3 regions of the Afipia sp. MLSD5-FHT05B12 genome follow, and region 1 is predicted to be linked to each of the others. Evidence: predicted binding sites of a transcription regulator. Region 1 holds the regulator's gene; each other region holds the start of a gene.
What was found. The regulator PhoB, encoded in region 1, activates phosphate uptake and scavenging genes when phosphate is short. The targets are predictions, from matches to a motif close to TGTCATNNANCTGTCAT.

Region 1 (7,811 bases):
ACATCAAGGATCCGAAAGCCAAGATCCCCGGCACCAAGATGATTTTTCCGGGCCTGAAAGATCCAAAGCAAATTGACGATGTCGTCGCCTATCTCAAGCAGTTCGACTCCAAGGGAAAGAAAGCAGAGACAGTTCGCGGCGTCGGGCAGGCGAGCGTGAAATAAGGCCTGTCTGGTAGTTCCTGAGAGCGGCGAGGGGACGGCCCCGGTAGGACGGTCCCTGCGCTCATGACTGCCTTTGTCGGCACATGCGTAGGGCGTCAGGCCTTCATCGCAACGTGAAGATTGGTGGCGGCAGGTATCCGGCTGCCAGCCCCACAGGCGCTGTCACACTCGGAGGCATTCCGGAGCCAAGCGGCTAAATATTGCTGGCGCACGTCGTCATCCCGACAGCGGGCTTTTAGAAATTAATTCGTTAAATCAATGGCTTGTACATGTGTTACCCAGCGGTAAACGCTGTCACAACGCTGTCATGTGGATTTCATAAAAAGTGCAGGCTCGGCCTTCTAAGAAGGCGGCCTCGAAGCGCGATAACGATCCCGAACGGTCGGGCGCTTCGCTCACACGATGGAGAGACCCAGTGAATTTCATTAAAAAAGCGATCGTCGCTGCCGGCCTTGTTGCCGCATCGACTTCGGCGTTTGCTGCCGACATCACCGGCGCGGGTGCGACGTTCCCGTTCCCGCTCTATTCGAAATGGGCTGACGCCTACAAGAAAGAGACTGGCAATGGTCTGAACTATCAGTCGATCGGTTCCGGCGCCGGCATCAAGCAGATCCAGGCCAAGACCGTGACTTTCGGCGCGAGCGATATGCCGCTGAAGCCAGAGCAGCTTGAGAAGGACGGCCTCATTCAGTGGCCGCAGGCAATGGGGGCTTTGGTTCCTGTCGTGAATCTCGAAGGCATCAAACCGGGCGAACTGGTGTTCTCGGGCGAACTGCTCGGCGACATCTATCTCGGCAAGGTCAAGACGTGGAACGATCCAGCGATCGTGAAGCTGAATCCGAAGCTGAAGCTGCCGTCGGAAGCCATCACGGTGGTGCGGCGTTCGGACGGCTCCGGCACCACGTTTATCTGGACAGATTATCTCTCGAAGGTGAACACCGAGTGGAAGGCGAAAGTTGGAGCCGGAACGGCAGTTGAATGGCCTGCTGGCGTTGGCGCCAAGGGCAACGAAGGCGTCGCCGGCAACGTCAGCCAGACCAAGAACTCGATCGGTTATGTCGAGTATGCCTATGCCAAGCAGAACAAGCTGACCTATGGTGGAGTGATCAACAAGGCCGGCAAGACCGTGCAGCCGACCGTTGCTGCATTCCAGGCGGCGGCGTCTAATGCCGATTGGGCGGGCTCCAAGAATTACTACGTCATCCTGACCGACCAGCCGGGCGAAGCTTCGTGGCCGATTACTGGCGCGACCTTCATCCTCATGTACAAGACTCCGATCGACAAGGCTGCGTCCGCGGAAGCGATCAAGTTCTTCACTTGGGCGTTCGCGAAGGGCGACAAGCTGGCTGAAGAGCTCGATTACATTCCGATGCCGGATTCCGTGGTCAAGCTGATCGAAAAGACCTGGTCGGCTGACATCAAGAGCTAAGCAAATGTTCCGGAGGAGAGGCCCACCTCTCCTCCGTTTTCTTGGACAACGCCGGCGCAACAAAGTGTGTGGCTGGCGGACGCGTAAAATGAATGGGACAGGGGACTAGCGTGGCAGAGATGGCGGTTCAGAGCACCTCAATGGAAGCAGCCGGGCCTTACGATCGCGCGAAAGCTCTGGGCGCATTCAAGTTTGGCGACAAGGCATTCTACTGGACCACCAGGGCCTGCGCGATCGCGGTCTTGCTCATTCTCGGTGGCATCATTCTTTCCCTGATCGCAGGCGCATGGCCGGCGATAAAAGAATACGGGTTTGCATTCCTTTGGACGCAGCGCTGGGCACCGTCCGCCGATCCTCCAGTTCTGGGCGCGCTTGGTCCGATCTACGGCACGCTGATAACGTCAGTGATCGCGATGATTATCGCAATTCCGGTCGGTATTGGCATCGCGGTCTTCCTGACCGAGCTTTGTCCGCAGTGGCTTCGCCGTCCGATCGGCATTGCGGTCGAACTGCTCGCAGGCATTCCGTCGATCATCTACGGCATGTGGGGTTTCTTTGTACTTGGCCCGTTCCTGGCGAATACATTCCAGCCCTTCATGATCCGGGTATTTGACGGGGTACCGATCCTCGGGACGATTTTCGCGGGCCCGCCGTCCTATCTCAGCCTTTTCAATGCGGCGCTGATTCTGGCGATCATGGTGCTCCCGTTCATCACCGCGATTTCTGTCGATGTGTTCAAGACGGTGCCGCCGGTTCTGAAGGAAGCGGCCTACGGCGTCGGCTGCACCACATGGGAAGTCGTCCGCAACGTCGTCATTCCCTATACCAAAGTCGGCGTGATCGGCGGCATCATGCTTGCTCTCGGCCGCGCGCTTGGCGAGACGATGGCAGTGACCTTTATTATCGGAAACTCGTTCCGGATATCTTCGTCGGTCTTTGCTCCGGGTACGACAATTTCAGCGGCTATTGCCAGCGAATTTGCCGAAAGCGACGGGCTGCATCAGTCGGGCCTTATTCTGCTTGGCCTGTTGCTGTTCGTGCTGACGTTCTTCGTGTTGGCTGCGGCGCGGCTGATGCTGATGCGTCTTGAAAAGAAGGCGGGGAACTGAGCCATGAACCCGATCTATGCCTCTCGCCGCCGCTGGGACATCGTCATCAGGTTCCTCTGCCTTGGGGCAGCCGTCTTCGGCGTGACCTGGCTTGCGCTTATCCTGTTCACGCTGTTCTACAACGGCTTTGCGGGCCTGCATCTTGGCATCTTCACCGAGAACACACCGCCGCCTGGTTCCACCGAGGGTGGGTTGCTCAACGCCATCGTCGGCTCGATCATCATGACGGTACTCGGCGTCGGCATCGGCGCTCCGATCGGATTATTCGCGGGCACCTATCTTGCCGAATACGGCAAGCATGACCGCCTGACGTCGGTGATCCGCTTCATCAACGACATCCTGCTGAGCGCGCCGTCGATCATCATTGGTCTGTTCGTGTACGGTGCGATCGTTGTCCCGATGGGTGGCTTCTCGGCGCTGGCCGGCACGCTGGCGCTCGCCGTGATCGTGATCCCGGTTGTTGTGCGTACCACCGAGGACATGCTTGGTCTCGTGCCCAATCCGCTTCGTGAAGCAGCCTCCGCACTCGGCTTGCCGCGCTCGCTTGTCATTAAGCGGATTGCTTATCGTGCCGCACGTTCGGGCCTCATCACGGGTGTGCTGTTGGCGACAGCGCGTGTTGCCGGCGAAACCGCGCCACTGCTGTTTACGGCGCTGAGCAACCAGTTCTTCAGTCTCGATTTGACCAAGACGATGGCGAACCTGCCGGTGACCATCAACAACTTCGTTCAAAGCCCCTACGACTACTGGAAACAGCTCGCATGGACCGGGGCTTTGCTTATCACCTTGACCGTACTTGCCCTTAACGTTGGCGCGCGCATTCTCGGCGCCGAGAGGACATCGAAATGAACGAACAGCTTTCTGTCAGCGTAGATCTTTCCCGTGGACCCGTGCCGGGCAGTGCCGGCCGGCTTGATGCGCGGCCCAAGGTGACCGCGCGTGACCTGAACTTCTACTATGGTGAGCACCATGCTCTGAAGAACATTAATCTTGTTCTCGGCGAGAACCGAGTGACCGCCTTCATCGGTCCGTCGGGCTGCGGCAAATCGACGTTGCTGCGCATCTTCAACCGTATGTACGATCTTTATCCCGGTCAGCGCGCCGTCGGTCAATTGATGCTGGATTCGACCAATATTCTCGATCCGAAGCTCGATTTGAACCTGCTGCGCGCCCGGATCGGAATGGTGTTTCAGAAGCCGACGCCATTCCCGATGACGATCTATGAGAACATCGCGTTCGGCATCAGACTCTATGAGAAGATATCGAAGTCGGAAATGGACGGCCGGGTCGAGGCCGCGCTGAAGGGCGGCGCGCTCTGGAACGAGGTCAAGGACAAGCTGAACGCCAGCGGCCTCAGCCTGTCAGGCGGCCAGCAGCAGCGCCTGTGCATTGCACGCACTGTCGCGGTTCGTCCCGAAGTCATCCTGTTCGACGAGCCTTGCTCGGCGCTCGATCCGATTTCGACCGCCAAGGTTGAAGAACTGATCCAGGAACTCAAGGAAGACTACACGATCGCCATCGTGACGCATAATATGCAGCAGGCGGCGCGTGTGTCTGACAAGACAGCCTTTATGTATCTCGGCGAACTGGTTGAGTTCGACGATACCAACAAAATCTTCACCTCGCCAACCGATCGGCGCACGCAAGATTACATCACCGGCCGCTTCGGCTGACGCGCATTCGCGGGAGAGACATACCATGGGTTCAGATCATACCGCCAAGGCGTTCGACGAAGACCTTCAGGAGCTAAACCGGCTTGTTGCCGAGATGGGCGGCCTGGCCGAACGGCAGATCGTCGATTCCGTCGATGCATTGATCCGGCGCGATGTCGCGCTGGGCAAGCGCGTTGTCGCCGCCGATCTCGAGATCGACAAGTTGCAGCATCTGATCGAAGAGCGTGCGGTACTCACGATCGCTCGCCGCCAGCCGATGGCGGTCGACCTACGCGAGATCGTCAGTTCGATGCGGGTTGCGACCGATCTGGAGCGCATCGGCGACCTGTCCAAGAATATCGGCAAACGCGTCGCGGCGCTCGATAGTGATTTCCATCCGCTGAAATTGATCCGCGGCCTGGAACACATGACCGACCTGGTGCAGTCGCAGGTCAAGTCGGTACTCGATGCTTACGCAGCGCACGATCTGCCGGCCGCGATGATAGTCTGGAAGGGGGATGAGGAGGTCGATGCGATCTGCACCTCTCTGTTCCGCGAACTTCTGACCTACATGATGGAAGACCCGCGTAACATCGGTTTCTGTATTCACCTGATGTTCTGCGCCAAGAATATTGAACGTATCGGCGACCATGCGACCAACATCGCCGAGACGGTTTTCTACATGATCGAAGGCCAGCAGATGCTCGATCAGCGCCCGAAGGGCGATATGACGAACTTTGCAACGGTCGCGTCAGGCAGTTAATTTGTACGAAGAACTGAAGGACTGGAAATGAGCGCCCGAATTCTTGTGGTCGAGGACGAAGAGGCGTTGACTACGCTGCTTCGCTACAACCTGGATGCCGAGGGCTACGACGTCGAAACGGTCGCCCGCGGCGACGATGCTGATACGCGGCTCAAGGAGCATGTTCCCGATCTTATTGTACTCGACTGGATGCTTCCGGGCCTATCTGGGATCGAATTGTGCCGTCGGCTGCGAGCGCGTCCCGAAACCAAGCAAATCCCGATCATCATGCTGACTGCGCGCGGCGAGGAAAGCGAAAGAGTGAGAGGGCTTGCGACCGGCGCGGACGATTATATCGTCAAGCCGTTCTCGGTGCCCGAACTGCTCGCTCGCGTAAAAGGCTTGCTGCGCCGCGCCAGTCCGGAGCGCCTCGCGACAGTTCTCGCCTTTGGCGACATCGAGCTTGACCGGGACCGCCGGCGTGTTGCCCGTTCCGGGCGTCCGATAGATCTCGGTCCGACCGAATACCGGCTTCTCGAGTTCTTTCTGGAACATCCGGGGCGTGTGTTCAGCCGCGAGCAACTGCTTGATGGCGTGTGGGGACGTGACATTTATATCGACGAGCGCACGGTGGATGTGCATATCGGCCGCCTCAGGAAACTCCTGAATCTTGGACGCGAGTCGGATCCGATCCGCACGGTCCGTGGCGCGGGCTACGCGCTTGACGATCGTTTCGCCAAGGCTGAGTCACAAGGTTGAGTCACGGGCTATCTGACCTTCACCTCGCATGCGCGGGGTGTTGGTTAGCGATGTGCCGTCAGACCGCGTTGATGATTTCGCCGTCTTCCTTGACGAATCTGCCAATGTGCGGATTTGGCAGAACGTCGAGCACAGCCTCCGATGGTCGGCACAGCCTGACGCCCTTGGATGTCACGACAATCGGCCGATTGATCAGAATTGGGTGTACGAGCATCAGATCGATCAGCTCGTTATCTGTCCACCTCGGGTCGCCGAGTCCAAGTTCGGCATAAGGCGTGCCTTTCTCGCGCAGAAGTGAGCGCACCGAAACTCCCATCGCCGCAATAAGCTCGATCAGCTCTGCGCGGGTGGGCGGTTCCTTCAGATATTCAATGATCGTCGGCTCGGTGCCGCTTTGCCGGATCATAGCCAGCGTGTTGCGGGACGTTCCGCAGTCCGGGTTGTGATAGATGGTGACATTCATGGCTGCATCCGTGCTTTAACCCGGCCTATTCAGTTTTCGACCGCAAGCCTTGTACATTGATCGTCGGATTGCGTCGAGTCCGCGCCTGGGGATTGCTTGTTTTATCAGGCCTCCAAGTCTACGCTCGCCGCGCTGGTCGCCGCTTGGGATGTTGGAATCGATGAGGCCAAGATTAGCCGATGTTGCGCGTATGGCGGGGGTCGACGTATCCACCGCTTCGCGGGTGCTGCGCGGTGAGGAGAGCCAACGCATTCGCCCGGAGACGCGCGAACGGATTCTCGAAAGCGCTCGTAGCCTGGATTATTCACCAAATACGCTCGCGCAGAGTTTGCGGACGTCGCGCAGCCGGACACTCGGCCTTATCGTTCCGCAACTCGACAATCCGGTGTTTGCGTCCGCCATTCGCGGTGCCGAAAAATCTTCGGCGCGTCATGGCTATTCGTTGCTGATTGCGCACCGGGAATCAGGCGCGACCGACGCCGTTTATCATCGACTGTCGCATGGCAACCGTGTCGATGGGCTGCTGGTCGCAAGCCTTGATGATGACAGCCTGCTGCGTGAGGAACTTGAATCCACTCACACGCCATTCGTGCTGCTCAACCGGCAACTGTCGGGCAGCTCTTATTGCGTCGTACTGGATAGCCGCGCCGCGGCGGCAATTGCCGTCGATCATCTGGCGCAGATGGGCCACAAGCGGATCGCGCATCTCGCGGGCCGTCCCGGCGGATTCAATGCTGGTGAACGATTGGCCGGCTATCGCGATGGACTGAAGCGGCACGGTATTCCGTTCGATCCGAAGCTGGTCGCTGTCGCCGGATACACGGCGGAGGGCGGGGCGGATGCGATGCGCAGTCTTCTTGCACTGAAGCCGACGGCTGTTCTGGGCGCCACGCTGGTGACCGCGGCAGGTGCGATGGCTGTGTTGCATGAGGCGGGTCTGCAAATTCCGCGCGACGTGTCGGTGGTGGGTCTGCACGATGCGCCGGTCGCGACAATGCTCTATCCGCAGCTGACATCGGTGAAGATGCCCACGGAATTGATGGGCGAAATTGCGTCCGACCTTCTGATCGACCTTTTGAACGGCGGTACGCCGCAACCCGTCGCGCCGCTGGCGCCGGACGGTCTTGTCATCCGCGCTTCCACAGGCCCAGCCCCGCGCTAAATTTTCACTTGACCGCAGGGGCGGTTTGTACGACGTTTGAACAAACGATTGTGCAAGCCACTTGTTCAATCGTCAGAAAATGCAATGCGATCAGGGGAGTGCGCCGAGTGAGCGTGGCGAATTCGGCCTCTGAAAAGGGCCTGTCATGACTGCAACCACCATCGCTGCCGTGCGTGAAACCGATCATGTCGATGAAAGCCTCGTCTCCGCTTTCGGCGCAATCGTAGGCAACGCCAACGTTCTGGCATCATTCGAGCAGCGCCTCGGCTATGCGCGTGATCGCCTGCCGTTTGCGGTTTTCCGTGAGCGCGCCGGCGCACTTGCGGGCGCG
Region 2 (7,811 bases), on a different contig from region 1:
CAGCACCGCGGCCTCGTCCGCCGCCTCGCCCCGGGCACGGGCCTCCAGAGTGCGGCGGCGCGCCCGGACATGAGGGTCCGCCACCACAAAAATCTTCACGTCGGCATCCGGGCAGATCACGGTTCCAATGTCGCGGCCGTCGAGTACCGCGCCCGGAGGGTCCGCCGCAAACTGCCGCTGAAAGTTGATAAGTACTTCCCTGACCTTGGGAATTGCCGACACCACCGAGGCCGCATCACCCACTTTCTGGGTTTTCAGGACCGGATTGCCGAACTTTTCGGGGTCGAGTTCCATCGCCGCAGCGACCGCGAGGGCTTCGTTGCTCAGATCGGCCCCCATCTCCAGCAACGCCTGGGCGACCGCGCGATAAATCACCCCGGTGTCGAGATGGCGGTAGCCGTAATGGTGGGCCAGGCGCTTGCCGAGCGTGCCTTTCCCGGACGCCGCCGGGCCGTCGATGGCGATGATCATGAGAAATCCGCCCCTAAGCCGCGCATCATCGGGATGAAATCGGGGAAGCTGGTTGCGATGAACCCGGTGTCGTCGATTTTCACCGGCGCATCGGATGCCATGCCCATGACCAGCGCCGACATCGCGATGCGGTGATCCATATGGGTCGCGACCAACCCGCCGCCGGGCACATGACCCTTGCCCACCACGATCATATCGTCACCGGAAATTTCCACCTCGACGCCGTTGACGCGCAGCATGTCCGCGGTCGCCTCGAGCCGGTCAGATTCCTTGACGCGCAGTTCCTGCAACCCGCGCATGGTGGTGACGCCTTCGGCAAACGCGGCGGCAACCGCAAGCACGAGATACTCGTCGATCATCGACGGCGCGCGTTCCGGCGGCACGGTCACGCCGCGCAGCTGCGACGCGCGCACGCGGAATTGCGCCATCGGCTCGCCGGCATCGCCCCGCTGATGGCTCTCCTCGATCAAGGCGCCCATTTCGCGCAATGTCGTGAAAAGCCCCGTCCGTAATGGGTTTGTCATGATGTCGGTCAGCGTGACGTCGGATTCCGGCACGATCAGCGCGGCGACAATCGGAAACGCCGCGGATGAGGGATCAGCCGGCACGACCACGTCGGCGCCGCGCAGTTCAGGCTGCCCTGTGAGCGCGATCTTGCGGCCATGGGCGCCCTCTTTCGTCGTTACCACATGCGCGCCGAAATGCGTCAGCATCAGTTCGGTGTGATCGCGGCTGGCTTCCTGCTCGATCACGGTCGTAACGCCCGGAGCGGACAATCCCGCCAGCAGCACCGCCGACTTGATCTGCGCCGACGCGACCGGCGTGCGATAGGTGACCGGAATCGGATCGCGGGCACCTTGCAGGGTCATCGGCAGCCGTCCGCCGTCCGCGCTTGATGTCACGCGCGCGCCCATCAATTCCAGCGGGTCGAGAATCCGGCGCATCGGCCGCTTGCGAAGCGACGCATCGCCATCGAACGTCGCGGCGACTGGACATCCCGCCACCGCGCCCATGGCGAGGCGGCATCCGGTCCCGCTGTTGCCGAAATCGAGCGGCGCGTCCGGCGCCTTGAAGCCGCCGACCCCGACGCCGCGGACCGACCAGGTCCCCTCCCCGGTCCGCTCGACCCGCGCTCCGAGCGCGGCCATGGCCCTGGCGGTGTTAAGAACGTCCTCGCCTTCCAAAAGCCCAGATATCCGGGTTTCACCCACAGCCAACGCGCCCAGAATCAGGGCCCGGTGAGAGATCGATTTGTCGCCCGGAACGCGGACACGGCCGCTGAGAGCGCCCGCCGCACGCGATTCCAGCGGGGTTGGGTGGTCGGAATGGGTCAAGATGGCGTTTCCTCGCTGGTGTGGTAGTTCAGAAGCTCGCTTCGTTGCTCCGCGAGTCCTCAAGCGAGCTTCTGAACCTAAACCACACCAGAATCATAAGATTTGCGAGTGTCCTTCGAGGCCGAAGCTCGCATAAGAACCTGCTGCATGGCCGTGCGAGCTTCGGACTCGGGACACTCGGGTAGGCGGCTCCTACCACGGGGTTTACAGGACGTCACGGGCCGGTCATTTATCCCCCAAACCGCTATTGACAGCGGCGGCGCAACTAGCCAAGTGAAGCACCGCTTTTTCAAGACATTCTCAGGACTATAAACCGTGGCCAAAGCCGATCTCGGAACCAAGCGCATTTGCCCGACCACGGGCAAAAAGTTCTATGACCTCAACAAAAACCCGGTGATTTCGCCGTACACTGGCGAGATCGTGCCGATCGCGCCGGTGCCTCCGCCACGCACGCGCGCTGACGCAGCCGCACGCGCGGCCGCCGCGAACGCGGCCAGCATCGTGCCGGAGCCCGCGGAGGCCGAAGAATTGGTCTCGCTCGAAGAGGCCGACGCCGAAGAGAGCAGCGGCAAGGTCAAGGCCGTGCTGCCGGAATCCGAGGACGATATCGAAGTCGATGAGACCCTTGCCGACGACGACGATGATGATTCGACCTTCATCGCCGAGGACGAGGAAGACGACGAAGACGTCACCGACATCATCGGCGACGTCTCGGGTGACGAAGAGACTTGAGATAAGTTCTCAAGTGTGATTGTTCGGGCTGGCGCGCACGTCGCGCGCCGACTCAAATGTTCTAAACCGCGCTGTCCCACCGCGCGGTGAGGTGTTCGGGGCCATAGCTCAGCTGGGAGAGCGCTTGCATGGCATGCAAGAGGTCGGCGGTTCGATCCCGCCTGGCTCCACCAGCCTCTCTCAAGATTTCAATCAGCGAAATTGATTTTAACGCGTGACGTTCGCTCACTGAACAGAGCGGCGGCGGCGTATGCGCGCGCGCATGGATGCCAATCGGCCGCGATATTGACGCCGCCATCCGAATTCTTTCAATGTGCCACACTGCATCGCTGCGGCATCATCTTTCATTCTCCGTTGATCGAAGGCTGACTCAATGACATCCCAAACCGCGACCGGGGCAATGGCCGGACTACGCGTGATCGACCTGACGCGCGTGCTTGGTGGTCCCTACTGCACGCAGATCCTCGCCGACCACGGCGCGGATGTCGTGAAGGTCGAACCGCCAGCCGGCGACGAGACGCGCGACTGGGGCCCTCCGTTCCACGACGACGACGCGGCTTATTTCATCGGCACCAATCGCAACAAGCGTTCGATCGCCCTCGACCTTGCGTCGGAAGGCGGCCGCGCGGTGCTGATGAAGATGCTCGAGACCGCCGACGTTCTCACCGAAAACTTCAAACCGGGAACGCTCGACAAATGGGGCATCGGCAATGATTTTCTGCGCGAGAAATTCCCCAGGCTTATCCACTGCCGCATTTCCGGATTCGGCGCGGACGGACCGCACGGCGGACACCCGGGCTACGACGCGATCATTCAGTCCATGGTCGGCCTGATGGCCTCGACCGGATCGCCGCAGAGTGGCCCGACCCGCATTGGCGTCGCACTCGTCGACATGACGACGGGGCTTTATGCCGCTGTCGGCATCCTGATGGCGCTGGCGGAACGCGCCAGGTCCGGCAAGGGTCAGTTCCTCGAGACCACGCTCTATGAAACCGGCCTCGCGATCATGCATCCGCACACCGCGAACTATTTCCTCCATGGCAAGCCTCCGGCGCTCACCGGCAACGAGCATCCGAACCTCGTTCCTTACGCAGTGTTTCCGGCGCGCGACGGCGACATCTTCATGGGGGTGGGCAATGACGGCACCTTCCGCAAGCTGATGAAGGAGCTCGGCAAGCCCGAGCTCGGGACCGATCCGCGCTTCGCGCGCAATCGCGACCGTATCGCGCATCGTGACGAGTTGCGCGCCGTACTCGTTGATATCCTGAAGGACGAGGACAGCGAGCCGCTGTGCCGCCGTCTGCTCGCGGCGGGTCTTCCGGCCGGCCCCGTGCAATCAATCGACAAGGCGCTGGCCAACGAGCACACCAAGCATCGCGGCGATATCATCGAAAAGGACTGGTACAAGGGCGTCGCCTCGCCGATCCGTTTCGATCGCACCAAGGCCAGCCTGCGCCGCGTGCCGCCGAAATACAGCCAGCATACCGACGAGGTTCTCGGAGAGTTCGGCTACTCGGCGAAAGAGATCGCCGACCTTCGCGCCTCCGGCGTGGTAGTCGGGGAACGCAAGCGCTAGTGATCCGGTTCTGACATTCGTATTGTATCTTCCGCAGGCACTTTTGCGAATGTCAGAACCAAAGGATCACTAGAATCATAGTTTGCTAGTGTCCTTTCGTATCCGACGTTCGCTCGGAAGGTGCTGAGAAATGAAGCGAACGTCAGATACGGGACACTAGCCCTCGCTCGGGACGACGGCCATTGTGACCGTCGCCCTGACAGTGATCAATTCGCGCATCGGCGGATTGCCTGCATCACGGCCCTGAGGCCGTCTGCGCCCAAGGTCGAAGCCATTTAGGGCTTCCCACAGGCGACCCTCCCCGCTTACCATCCCGCGTCACCAGCACGTCATCCGGCGCTGTTACCCGCGCAACGATGATGACGGCTTCAGGGAGAAAATATCGATGACAATCCGCCAGATGGGCTTTCAGGCTTTCTTGGGCCTGGCTGCTTCGACCGTTCTTGCTTTTGCAACGCCCGCCCACGCTGTCACCGAGCTTCAGTGGTGGCACGCCATGACCGGCGGCAACAACGATATCGTCAACAGGCTCGCGGCTGATTTCAACGCCTCGCAGAGCGACTACAAGGTCGTCCCTTCCTTCAAGGGAAGTTATCCCGACACCATGAATGCCGGCATCGCCGCATTCCGCGCCGGCAACGCACCGCACATCATCCAGGTGTTCGAGGTCGGCACGGCGACGATGATGAGCGCCACGGGCGCCATCAAGCCGGTCTACCAGCTCATGAAGGACGCCAACGAGCCGTTCGACCCGAAGGCCTATCTCCCCGCGATCACCGGCTACTATTCGACCGCGAAGGGCGACATGCTGTCCTTCCCCTTCAACTCATCTTCGATGGTGATGTGGGTCAATCTCGACGCGCTGAAGAAAGCCAGCATCGCGGAGATTCCGAAGACCTGGCCGCAGGTTTTCGACGCCGCGAAGAAGCTGAAGGCGGCCGGATACACCACCTGCGGATTTTCCAATGCGTGGGCATCCTGGGCGCATATCGAACAGTTCTCCGCCTGGCACAATGTCGCGATCGGCACCAAGGCGAACGGCCTCGATGGTTTCGACACCGTGCTGAAGTTCAACTCGCCGCTGCACATCAAGCACCTGCAGAACCTGATCGACCTGCAAAAGGACAAGACCTACGACTATTCCGGCCGCGCCAATGCGAGCGAAAGCCGTTTCGCCTCCGGCGAGTGCCCGCTGTTCCTGACCTCGTCCGGCTACTACGCCACTGCCAAGGGCACCGCCAAGTTCGCGTTCACCTCCGCGCCGATGCCGTATTATCCGGACGCCGCCGGAGCGCCGCAGAACTCGATCATTGGCGGCGCGTCGCTCTGGGTGATGGGCGGCAAGAAGCCCGACGAATACAGGGGCGTCGCCAAGTTCTTCGCTTTCCTGTCCGACACCAATCGTCAGGCCAAGCTGCACCAGGAATCCGGCTATCTGCCGATCACCAAGGCGGCCTATGAGAAGACCAAGGCGGACGGCTTCTACGAAAAGAACCCGACGCTACAGACACCGCTGAAGGAGCTCACCAACAAGGAGCCGACGGAGAATTCACGCGGCTTGCGTTTCGGCAACATGGTGCAGATGCGCGACCTCTGGGCGGAAGAGCTTGAGGCCGCACTTGCCGGCCAGAAGACCGCCAAGGATGCGCTCGATGCAGCCGTCAGCCGCGGCAACGCCATGCTGCGGACGTTCGAGAAAACCGCGAAGTAGGCCGGGTGTTTACTCGCACGACCGCGCGCGTCGCGTCAGTATCCCCCCTCCCCCTCGCGGGGAGGGGTCAGGGAGTGTGCGGCATCCACTCCAGCGCGACCGAATAGCCGCCAATGGAAAAGACCGCCACCTTCAACAACAAGCTGCTGCCATACCTGCTGCTGACACCGCAGCTCGTCATCACTTTCGTATTCTTCTACTGGCCCGCAAGTCAGGCGGTCTGGCAATCGTTCAAGCGCGAAGATGCATTTGGCCTTGCGTCGGAATTCGTCGGTCTGGAGAATTACGAGGCGCTGTTCGCGCAGCCTGAATATTACAAGGCGATGCTGACGACCGTGGTGTTCTCAACCCTCGTCGCGCTGCTGTCGCTCAGCATCGCTCTCCTGTTTGCCACCCAGGCCGACAAGAACCTGAAAGCGGCGCCGGCCTTCAAGACCCTCCTGATCTGGCCCTATGCCGTAGCGCCGGCGATCGCCGGCGTGCTGTGGATCTTCATGTTCCATCCCTCGCTCGGCACGCTGGCGCGCCCGCTGCGCGCGTTTGGCTTCGACTGGAATCCGCTGCTGAACGGCAACCACGCCATGACCCTGGTTGTGATGGCCGCGGTCTGGAAGCAGATTTCCTACAACTTCCTGTTCTTCCTCGCCGGTCTCCAGGCGATTCCCAAGAGCGTACTGGAAGCCGCCGCCATCGACGGCTCCGGTCCCCTGCGCCGGTTCTGGACCATCGTCTTTCCGCTCTTGTCGCCAACCATGTTCTTCCTGCTGGTGGTGAATGTTGTCTACGTCTTCTTCGACACATTCGGCATCATCGATGCCGTCACAGGCGGCGGCCCGGCCGGCGCGACCACAACCATGGTCTACAAGGTCTACGCCGACGGACGCCTCGGCGGCGATCTCGGCGGCTCCGCTGCGCAGTCCGTGGTGCTGATGGTGATCGTCATCGCGCTCACCGCTGTCCAGTTCCGTTATGTCGAACGCAAGGTGCAGTACTGATGGTCGAGCATCGTCCGCTGCGCGATTTCGTCGCCTATGCGATCCTGATCTTCGGCGTTTTCATCGTCGTCTTCCCGGTCTATCTGGCGCTGATCGCTTCGACGCACGACGCGGCCACGGTGGTCACCGGAAACATGCCGCTCTCCCCCGGTGGTCACACCCTCGAAAATTATTACCGGGCGATCTTCGTCGGCGGTTCACGCGCCAGCCGCGAGCCGGTCGGTCACATGCTGATGAATTCTTTCATCTCCGCGATCGGCATCGCGGTGGGCAAGATCTGCATTTCGATCCTGTCGGCATTCGCCGTGGTGTATTTCCGCTTTCCTTTCCGCAAGACCGCATTCTGGATTATCTTCGTCACCTTGATGCTGCCGGTCGAAGTCCGCATCTATCCGACCTACAAGGTGGTCGCCGATCTGCACATGCTCGACACCTATGCCGGGCTGATCCTGCCCCTGATCGCCTCGGCCACCGGCACGCTGCTGTTCCGGCAGTTCTTCATGACCATCCCCGACGAGCTTCTCGAGGCGTCGAAGATCGACGGCGCCGGTCCGTTCCGCTTCTTCAAGGATACCCTGCTGCCGCTGTCGATCACCACCATCGCCGCGCTGTTCGTGATCCAGTTCATTTACGGCTGGAATCAGTATCTGTGGCCGCTGCTGATCACCACGCAGGATTCGATGCAGACCATTGTGACCGGCATCAAGAAAATGCTGACGACAACGGACGAACTGGCGGAATGGCAGCTGGCGATGGCGACTGCCGTGCTGGCAATGCTGCCGCCGGTAGCTGTCGTGATCCTGATGCAGAAACTGTTCGTCCGCGGGCTGGTCGAGACCGAGAAGTAGGAATCAAGAGATGGCTAACGTCATTCTGCACGATGTCCGCAAGACCTATCCCGGCGGCGTCGACGCCATCAAGGGCATCAACTTCGAGGTTGGCGACGGACAGTTCTGCGTGCTGGTCGGACCCAGCGGATGCGGAAAGTCCAC
Region 3 (7,811 bases), on a different contig from region 1:
GGATTTATACGAGCGCACAGGTGTGTTCAATCTGGCCACCGTTTCCCGCAAGGCAATTGTGGCCGCGAGCCGCGCGGATCCGGCGGCTGCGCCCGTTCGTGTGGACGGGCTCGGCGAACTGCCGGCCATACTCACTCAGGCGTTGGAGAAGTCGCCCGGCGCGATCCTCATTCTCGGGGCAAACGACCCCGCCGCAAGCTGCGCATTCACGCTGGCGCTGGCCAAACAGTTTGCTCAACGTGGTATGCATGCTTTGACGGTCGATGCGACGGAGACCATGCAGCTTTCCAAACTGCTTGGTCTTGAGGGTAGACCCGGATTCTTTGACGCGATGCGAAGTCCGGTGGCGTTGGGTGAGCTGGAAGTCGCGATCGGTGAACTTCGCGTTCTTCCGGCCGGCGCACGCGGCAGGTCCGAATCTTCACCTCAGACGGCGCTCTCGACGCAGAATGGCTGTGCTCTTGCTTACAACGGCACAACTCTGATCGACGGGGGAGCCGTCGACGATCAGGATTTCGCGTCTCTTCTTTCCGTGGTGGGAATCATTCTGGTGGTGGTTGACGCCAACAAAACCCAATATGACAAGGTTCTGAACGCGCTGCGAACAATGAATCCTTACCAGACGCGGTTGGTCGCGACTGTGCTGCAAACGTAGCGTTGTGAGTAGTGTCACGTAGCCACAAGCGGCCAATCAGACACAATCGTGAAGCTCGTCATCGCATCGGTTTGACGCAACAGCGCCAGTCGGTCGATCGATACCGATTTTAGATCCAGCGCAGCAAAACGCTTTGCCAGGATGTCCAGTACTGCCGTGCGCCGCTGGGCCGGAAGGTAACCCGTCAGCGTCATATGAAAACGGAAATCTTCGAACACGTAAGGATAGCCCCAGCGATCCAGGTGCATAACTTGTACATCCGTCAACGCGGACACGTTGCGCCGGTCGCGATCCTCGGGTGTCAGCGGTGCGCGGAAATCGTCAAAGGACGTCACGCAATCGGCGGCAAGTTTTTGCAGGTCAGGACAAGGGTCGCGTGGTACGATTGCGATAAATCTCCCGATGGCGCGAACAACGGGTGTAATCTGTGGGATCGTATGCGGCGTGCGCGCAAATTCCTGCATGGCTCTGGCAAGTTCGTCTTCAGTCTTGCCGGGGTGGAGGGTTATTGGGGCCTTCAGCGTGGCGTGAAAACCGTATTTGCGCGGATCGACGGTGAGCTGTTTCCAGCCTTCAATCTCCGCTTCGATGCCATTGGTAAAGGGCAGCGGCTTGCCCGAGTACGCATCGTACCCGAGCAGGTCCGCGCCGAAGCGATAAAGCGCATTCTGTGCTGAAGGTACAAAGTAGATGGCGTAGCGGGGATATTGCGGCATGCGAGTCCTGAGTAACCGCTTGCTCAGGCCGGTTCAACCCTGCGCGAGGTGGGTGCTGTCGACAAAATCCGCCGCGGTTCTGTTAGATGAACCATATGGCCGCCGGCAATTGCGGCAACGACTCGAGGTCTGAGCGGTTCCTGCGCATCAACAAGAATGATGTCGGCGCGTTTCCCGACGGCGATTTGGCCGCGATCGTGGAGACCTGTTGCCGCCGCAGGAGCACCGGAGATCAGTGCCCAGGCTTGCGGCAGAGGCAGAGTGTTATTTGCGGCTAGCAGGAACGCCGCGAGCAGGGGGGCCGGGTAGTAATAGTCCGAAGCCAGAATCGAGCACAGACCCTTGCTCACCATGTCGGCCGCGCTGGTCCAGCCGGTATGGCTGCCGCCGCGCACGACGTTTGGCGCTCCGAACACGGTGAAGTCGCCGCCGTCGATGGCCGCACGGGCGGTTTCCTCGTTGATCGGGAATTCGGCGATATCGATGCCCAAGTCGCGGAAGCCAGTACGCTGATCCGGCGATTCATCGTCATGGGACAGCAATGGAATGCTATGGTCGCGGCCGATGGACGCGAGCCGTGTAATTGAGTTCGGAACGTCGCCCGCGCGGGCCATGACTCGCTCGACCAGTTTGTCGAACTCACCTTCGCTGAGACCGGAGCGCTCTACCATGCGGGCGCGCTTCTTCGGGTTGCTCATCGACGCGGCGGTCATATGCATGTGATCGTTGAAGGCGAGGAGGTCGATGCGTCCGGCAGCCAGCCAGTTGGCAATGGTGGGCTCGGCGTCAAGGTTGAACGTCTCCTGCCGTAGATGAAAGCGTGTGTCAGCGGCAAGCCGAGGCTGCATGGCTTCGATTGCATCGAGCAAGCGGTGCGCGTTCTCGGTCCCGCGCAGGCCGGGTTCCCAGGACCACGTGGTAGCGTGGAAGACCGTCGTGATGCCGTTGGCAATCGCCTGACGGTCGCTGTCGACCAGCGCCACATCGATCGGGAAATCCACACCGGGGCGGGGCATCATCTGGCGTTCGAAAGCGTCGCCATGCATATCCACGATGCCCGGCAGGGCGATCAGGCCATCGCCGTTGAGGCGAAGGGAAGCTGCACCGCTACGCGATGAAATTTCCGCAATTTTTCCGTTTGCGACGTGAATGGATGCGTCGACAAGATCGCTTCCGACCAGCGCTTCGCCGCCTTCGATCAAGATGTCCGTCATGTGTCAGCTGCTTTCAAGGTCTGCTCTATTGGTGCGGTATGCCGATACTTTTCGATGAAGTCTTCAACCGGTAGAGTCCTGAAATCCGGCAATGCGGATCGCAAGCGATCGTGCCCCCAGTTCCACCATGCCAGCGTCATCAGTTCATCCGCCGCGCGTTCCGAGAACCGCCGCCGGATCAGCTTGGCGGGATTTCCACCGACGATCGTGTAGGCCGGCACGTCCTTGGTGACGACGGCTCCGGCTGCAACCACGGCGCCAGTCCCGATGCAGCGGCCCGGCAGGATAATGGCGCCATGGCCAATCCATACGTCATGACCGAATGTCACGTGGTGACTGCGCCGCCACGCGAAGAACTCGGCCTCATCGGGCTCGCCGGGAAAATAGGCGCTGGCGCGATAAGAGAAGTGCGCTTGCGCCGCGCGATGCATCGGATGATTGCCGGGATTGATCCTTGTCATCGCGGCGATTGAGCAGAATTTTCCGATGGTCGCGTAAGCGATCTGACTGTCATTTACGACGTAGGAGTAATCGCCGAGCGTGACTTCGTGCAGGATCGTGCGCGCGCCAATTTCGCAATAGGCGCCCGCGTTGCTGTCACGCAGGGTCGCGGTCGGATCGATGAAGGGGTGAGCGGATAGGATCTTGCCGACCATGAACGGCTTTTCTCGGGAGAGGTGCTGCGCCCGGCGAGAGCCGGTGCATTGGCGAGGAGGTCAACATCTCTTCATGCCGTTTCGTGACGACATCGTGAAAATTGGATGACGGAGAGCATTTCGTCACAGCACCCGCAATTTCGGGGGAGAGCAACCGCCTCAAGCAGGTATGTCACACAACTGTAGGAAACCCACGCTAGCGAGAGGGGAGCATACTTGGACGGAGTCGGCGCATGCTTGAGGTGGACGGATTAACGTGCCGGTTCGGCGCGAAGACGGCCGTCGATAATGCGTCTTTCTCGATTGAACCTGGCCGTTTTGTCGGTGTGATCGGCCGGTCTGGTGCCGGAAAATCGACGCTGCTGCGGATGATCAACCGGCTTGAGAAGCCGACCGGCGGGCGAATCCTGTTCGAAGGTGTAGATGTGACTGCCTTGCAGGGCCGCGATTTGCGCCGCTGGCGCGCGCGTTCGGCAATGATCTTTCAGCAATTCAATCTGGTCGGGCGGCTTGATGTTCTGACCAACGTCCTGATGGGGCGCCTCGCAGGCGTACCCCAGTGGCGGTCGTTGATCCAGCTTTGGCCGCAGGACGACAAGGCGATTGCTATTTCCGCTCTCGAGCAGTTCGATATGATGCCGATGGCCGCGCAGCGCGCCGACCAGCTTTCTGGCGGTCAGCAGCAGCGTGTGGCGATCGCCCGTGCGCTGGTTCAGCAACCCGATATTATTCTGGCGGATGAGCCGATTGCGTCGCTAGATCCGCGCAACACCCGCATCGTGATGGATGCGCTGCTGCGCATCAACAAGCATTTCGGCATCACGGTGATCTGCAATCTCCACTCGCTCGATTTGGCGCGGACATACTGCGACCGCCTGATCGGCATGTCTGCGGGCCGTATCGTGTTCGACGGCGCCCCAGCGGCACTCACCGACACGATCGCGCGCGAACTCTACGATCTCGAAGCTGGCGAAGTGATGGACGAGACCCCGGACTTTGTGCCCGGAACACTGGCACCGGCTTTTGAAACTGCCGCGGTTGCATAATCGTGCCGATGTCGTGAAGCGGTCTTTGGATTGCGTCATGCTTTGAGTCATCACATTCGACCCTGAACCCTACGATAACCGACCACAGAGGACATCATGATCAATCGCCGTATCGTTATTGCGGGCGCTGCCGCGCTCGCTTTAAGCGCCACTGCTGCTTCCGCTCAGGACTGGAAGGCCAGGTATTCCGAACTCACTTTCGCGGTTGTCCCCGCCGAGAACGCGTCCGGCGTCACTGAGCGCTGGGCGCCGTTCATTTCTTATCTGAGCAAGGAACTTGGCGTGAAGGTGAACCTTCGCATCGCCAATGATTATGCAGCGGTCATTGAGGGTCAACGCACCGGAACCATCCACATTGCGAGCTACGGTTCGGCGGCGTTCGCCCGCGCGCGCCTCACCGGGGTCAAGACCGATGCGTTTGCGCACGACCGCAACATCGACGGTACCACCGGCTACTATTCGATGTTCTTCGTTCTGGCGAAGGGGCCTTACAAGAATATCGACGATCTCAAGGGTAAGAACCTCGGCTTGGTCGATCCGAATTCGACCTCCGGCAACAATGTTCCGCGCTTTGAACTGAACAAGATGCAGATCACCGACGCGGAATCGTATTTCGGCAAGGTGGTGTTCACCGGTAGCCATGAAAATGCACTGCTGGCGCTTTCGCAGGGGACGGTCGATGTCGCCGCCAACCAGTGGACCGCTGATAACGACTCGACCCTCTCCCAGATGCTGATCAAGGGCATGCTAAAGAATGCGGACGGCTCGGCGATGAAGAAGGAAGATTTCCGCATCGTCCAAAAATCGGCGCCGATCCTGAACGGCCCATATGCGATTCTGGCCGATATGCCGGCTGATCTGAAGGCGAACATCGAGAAGGCCTTCTTCGAAGCGCCCGCCAAGGATAAGGTGGCTTTCGACAGGCTGTCCGACGGACAGAAGAAGGACTTCGCCCCGGCCACGACCAAGGATTGGGATGGCATGATCGAACTGATCAAGTTCGTCGACAGTCTTCGCAAGAAGAAGGCATCCTGACTGACGAAGGGCCGGACAGATTGCCTATTCGGCCCTTCTTCTTTCGCTCATAGAGCAGTTTCATTTTGACAATCAGTCTTTCCAGCTATCCGCCCCAGCAGATCGCGGCGCTCCAGGCTGCGTATGACGGCGCTATCTCTCGCAAGCGTCTGCGCTTTGTGGCGGGTCTTGTCGTATTTGTCGCACTACTGATCGTTGCGGGTTTTGGCGCCGAGGTGGCGCCGAAGACATTCATCGAGAAGATCGGAAACTTTGTTGGTTACTTCGACCGCATTCTGAACCTCGACACAGGCCAGCGGGTCTGGACCGATCCTGCCGAATGGTTCTGGGGCTGGCAAAAATGGCTTAAGCTGCTCGCAGAAACGCTGCTGCTGAGCTATGTAGGCACCACCATTGGCGCACTGGGCGCATTTGTCCTCAACTTCCTCGCTGCCGCCAACCTGTCGCCGCATCCGGTTCTGCGGTTTGTTGTGCGTAGGTCGCTGGAATTCTGCCGCACGGTTCCCAGTATCGTGTTTGCGCTGATCTTCGTGATCGCCTTTGGTCTTGGGCCGATGGCCGGCGTACTAGCCATCGCGATTCATTCGATAGGCGCGCTGGGCAAGCTCTATTCCGAGCAGGCCGAAAATATCGACATGAAGCCGCTTGAGGGTGTCCGCTCCACCGGTGCGAGCTGGATGTCTGCCGTTCGGTTTGCCGTGTTGCCGCAAGTAATGCCGGGGTTTGCGAGCTACACATTGCTGCGGTTCGAAATTAACGTGCGCGAGGCGTCTGTGATGGGCTTTGTCGGTGCCGGTGGCATCGGTCAGGAGCTGGTCGCGGCGGTGCGCAAGTTCTTTTACTCCGACGTCAGTGCCATTCTGCTGATGGTCATCGTCACCGTGTTCGTCATCGATATCTGCACTGGTTGGCTGCGCGGGCGGCTGTTCGGATCGGAGCAGCGCGCATGACACCGGCGGCCAGAGATCCGAAGGAGCTTGCGATTCAATATCCGGACCTTTTCCGGGGATCGCATACCGCCCGCCTGAAGATGCTCGCCGTCGGGTTGGCTGCTATCGCGCTGTTTTTCTTCGGCTGCTGGTATCTTGAATTTTCGATTGACCGCCTGGTTACGGGCTTCAGGCAACTTGGCTGGTTCGTCACACTGATGATCCCTCCGGATCCCGGTACGTCGTTTCCCACCTATCTCGTGGCGATGGGGGAAACGCTGTCGATCGCTTTTCTGGGATCGCTGCTGGCGGCGATATTAGCGCTGCCGGTCAGCCTGCTGGCGGCGCGGAACATCATTCCGTCCATTTTCCTTCGTTTTCCGGTTCGCCGCTTTCTGGATTCGGTCCGCGGCGTCGATACACTGATCTGGGCGCTGGTCTGGATCAATGTGGTGGGACTCGGACCGTTCGCCGGTGTACTGGCGATTGCGACCTCGGATTTTGGCGCGTTCGGAAAGCTTTTCTCCGAGGCTATCGAAGGTGCGGACCGCAAGCAGGTCGAGGGCATTCGCGCAGCGGGCGGCAGCAAACTACAGGAAATTCGTTTCGGCCTGATGCCGCAGGTTCTTCCTGTCCTAGCGGGCCAAATTCTCTACTTCATTGAATCCAATACGCGCTCGGCCACCATCATCGGCATTGTCGGCGCTGGTGGCATCGGGTTGCAACTGGCCGAACAAATCCGCGTGCTGGAATGGCAGAAGGTCTCGGCCTTGATCCTGATGATCTTGGCGGCGGTCGCGGTGATTGATTTGATCTCAAACCGGCTGCGCTTTGCGATCATTGGCCGCGCCGGTGAAGCGCATCACTGACTTTTATGCCTCATTTATTCTCGATCACGAACTGGACGCGCTCCGCCGCAAAGCGTGCGCGAGTGGTGAGCAGGGGCGTTCCGTTCGGCTCCGCATCCAGGCTATCAGCGACCAGCACGGGGCGGCCAAGGGCGAGATCAAGCCGGGTCGCATCGGCTGCGTCGGCGATGGAGGCTGAGACGTTGGTCCATTCGCGGCGGTAGTCGCGCACGCCAAAATGTGCGAGTAGCTTGGTCATTGAGCGGGTCTTCTCATAGACCAGCCCCCCGTCGGTGAAACGGTTCGCATCCAGCCAGGTGGTTCCGAGGCATATTGGAATGCGGTTCGCCATCCGCAAAGCGTCAATCCGAAGCAACGGCGCATCCGTCTTCAGCCCGAGCCGCTTGGCCAGGTCTCGTGTCGCCGGTTCGACCGACGCGCTCAGTAACTGACCACTGGCCTCAAGGCCGCCAGCACCGACAATCTCAGAGAAGCGTGTACGCGAGCGTAGTGGGTAAGCGATGCGTGGCGCTTCGACGTAAGTGCCGCTGCCGCGCTCTGCACGAACCAGTCCGCGTTCGGCCAGCGCCGCCAGCGCGCGCCGCACCGTATGGCGGTTAACGCGATGGATCTCCGCAATTTCCAGCTCACCGGGCAGGCGCGTATCGCGGGCATAGGTTCCGTCGGCGATAGATTGCTCGATGGAATCCGC

Region 2: a site for PhoB is predicted at 4,430-4,446, ahead of ugpB (sn-glycerol-3-phosphate ABC transporter substrate-binding protein UgpB). Genes of this name have one in related genera too.
Region 3: a site for PhoB is predicted at 3,336-3,352, ahead of phnC (phosphonate ABC transporter ATP-binding protein). Genes of this name have one in related genera too.

What each region holds. Positions count from the first base shown of each region.
Region 1 is NZ_JBXAFS010000001.1:211,876-219,686, forward strand. Features, by position in the region: gene AC1Q6J_RS00870 (c-type cytochrome) at 1-164, shown strand, start outside; gene pstS (phosphate ABC transporter substrate-binding protein PstS) at 580-1,593, shown strand; gene pstC (phosphate ABC transporter permease subunit PstC) at 1,704-2,702, shown strand; gene pstA (phosphate ABC transporter permease PstA) at 2,706-3,551, shown strand; gene pstB (phosphate ABC transporter ATP-binding protein PstB) at 3,548-4,375, shown strand; gene phoU (phosphate signaling complex protein PhoU) at 4,401-5,117, shown strand; gene phoB (phosphate regulon transcriptional regulator PhoB) at 5,145-5,855, shown strand; gene arsC (arsenate reductase (glutaredoxin)) at 5,914-6,318, opposite strand; gene AC1Q6J_RS00910 (LacI family DNA-binding transcriptional regulator) at 6,479-7,480, shown strand; gene AC1Q6J_RS00915 (FAD-binding oxidoreductase) at 7,626-7,811, shown strand, end outside.
Region 2 is NZ_JBXAFS010000004.1:85,049-92,859, reverse strand. Features, by position in the region: gene cmk ((d)CMP kinase) at 1-471, opposite strand, end outside; gene aroA (3-phosphoshikimate 1-carboxyvinyltransferase) at 468-1,805, opposite strand; gene AC1Q6J_RS07545 (TIGR02300 family protein) at 2,121-2,537, shown strand; tRNA gene AC1Q6J_RS07540 (tRNA-Ala) at 2,635-2,710, shown strand; gene AC1Q6J_RS07535 (CaiB/BaiF CoA transferase family protein) at 2,911-4,113, shown strand; gene ugpB (sn-glycerol-3-phosphate ABC transporter substrate-binding protein UgpB) at 4,499-5,824, shown strand; gene ugpA (sn-glycerol-3-phosphate ABC transporter permease UgpA) at 5,938-6,819, shown strand; gene ugpE (sn-glycerol-3-phosphate ABC transporter permease UgpE) at 6,819-7,667, shown strand; gene AC1Q6J_RS07515 (sn-glycerol-3-phosphate import ATP-binding protein UgpC) at 7,678-7,811, shown strand, end outside.
Region 3 is NZ_JBXAFS010000012.1:72,829-80,639, forward strand. Features, by position in the region: gene AC1Q6J_RS16130 (GumC family protein) at 1-655, shown strand, start outside; gene AC1Q6J_RS16135 (DUF1045 domain-containing protein) at 670-1,371, opposite strand; gene AC1Q6J_RS16140 (alpha-D-ribose 1-methylphosphonate 5-triphosphate diphosphatase) at 1,395-2,585, opposite strand; gene AC1Q6J_RS16145 (LbetaH domain-containing protein) at 2,582-3,241, opposite strand; gene phnC (phosphonate ABC transporter ATP-binding protein) at 3,475-4,287, shown strand; gene phnD (phosphonate ABC transporter substrate-binding protein) at 4,384-5,322, shown strand; gene phnE (phosphonate ABC transporter, permease protein PhnE) at 5,388-6,272, shown strand; gene phnE (phosphonate ABC transporter, permease protein PhnE) at 6,269-7,120, shown strand; gene phnF (phosphonate metabolism transcriptional regulator PhnF) at 7,131-7,811, opposite strand, start outside.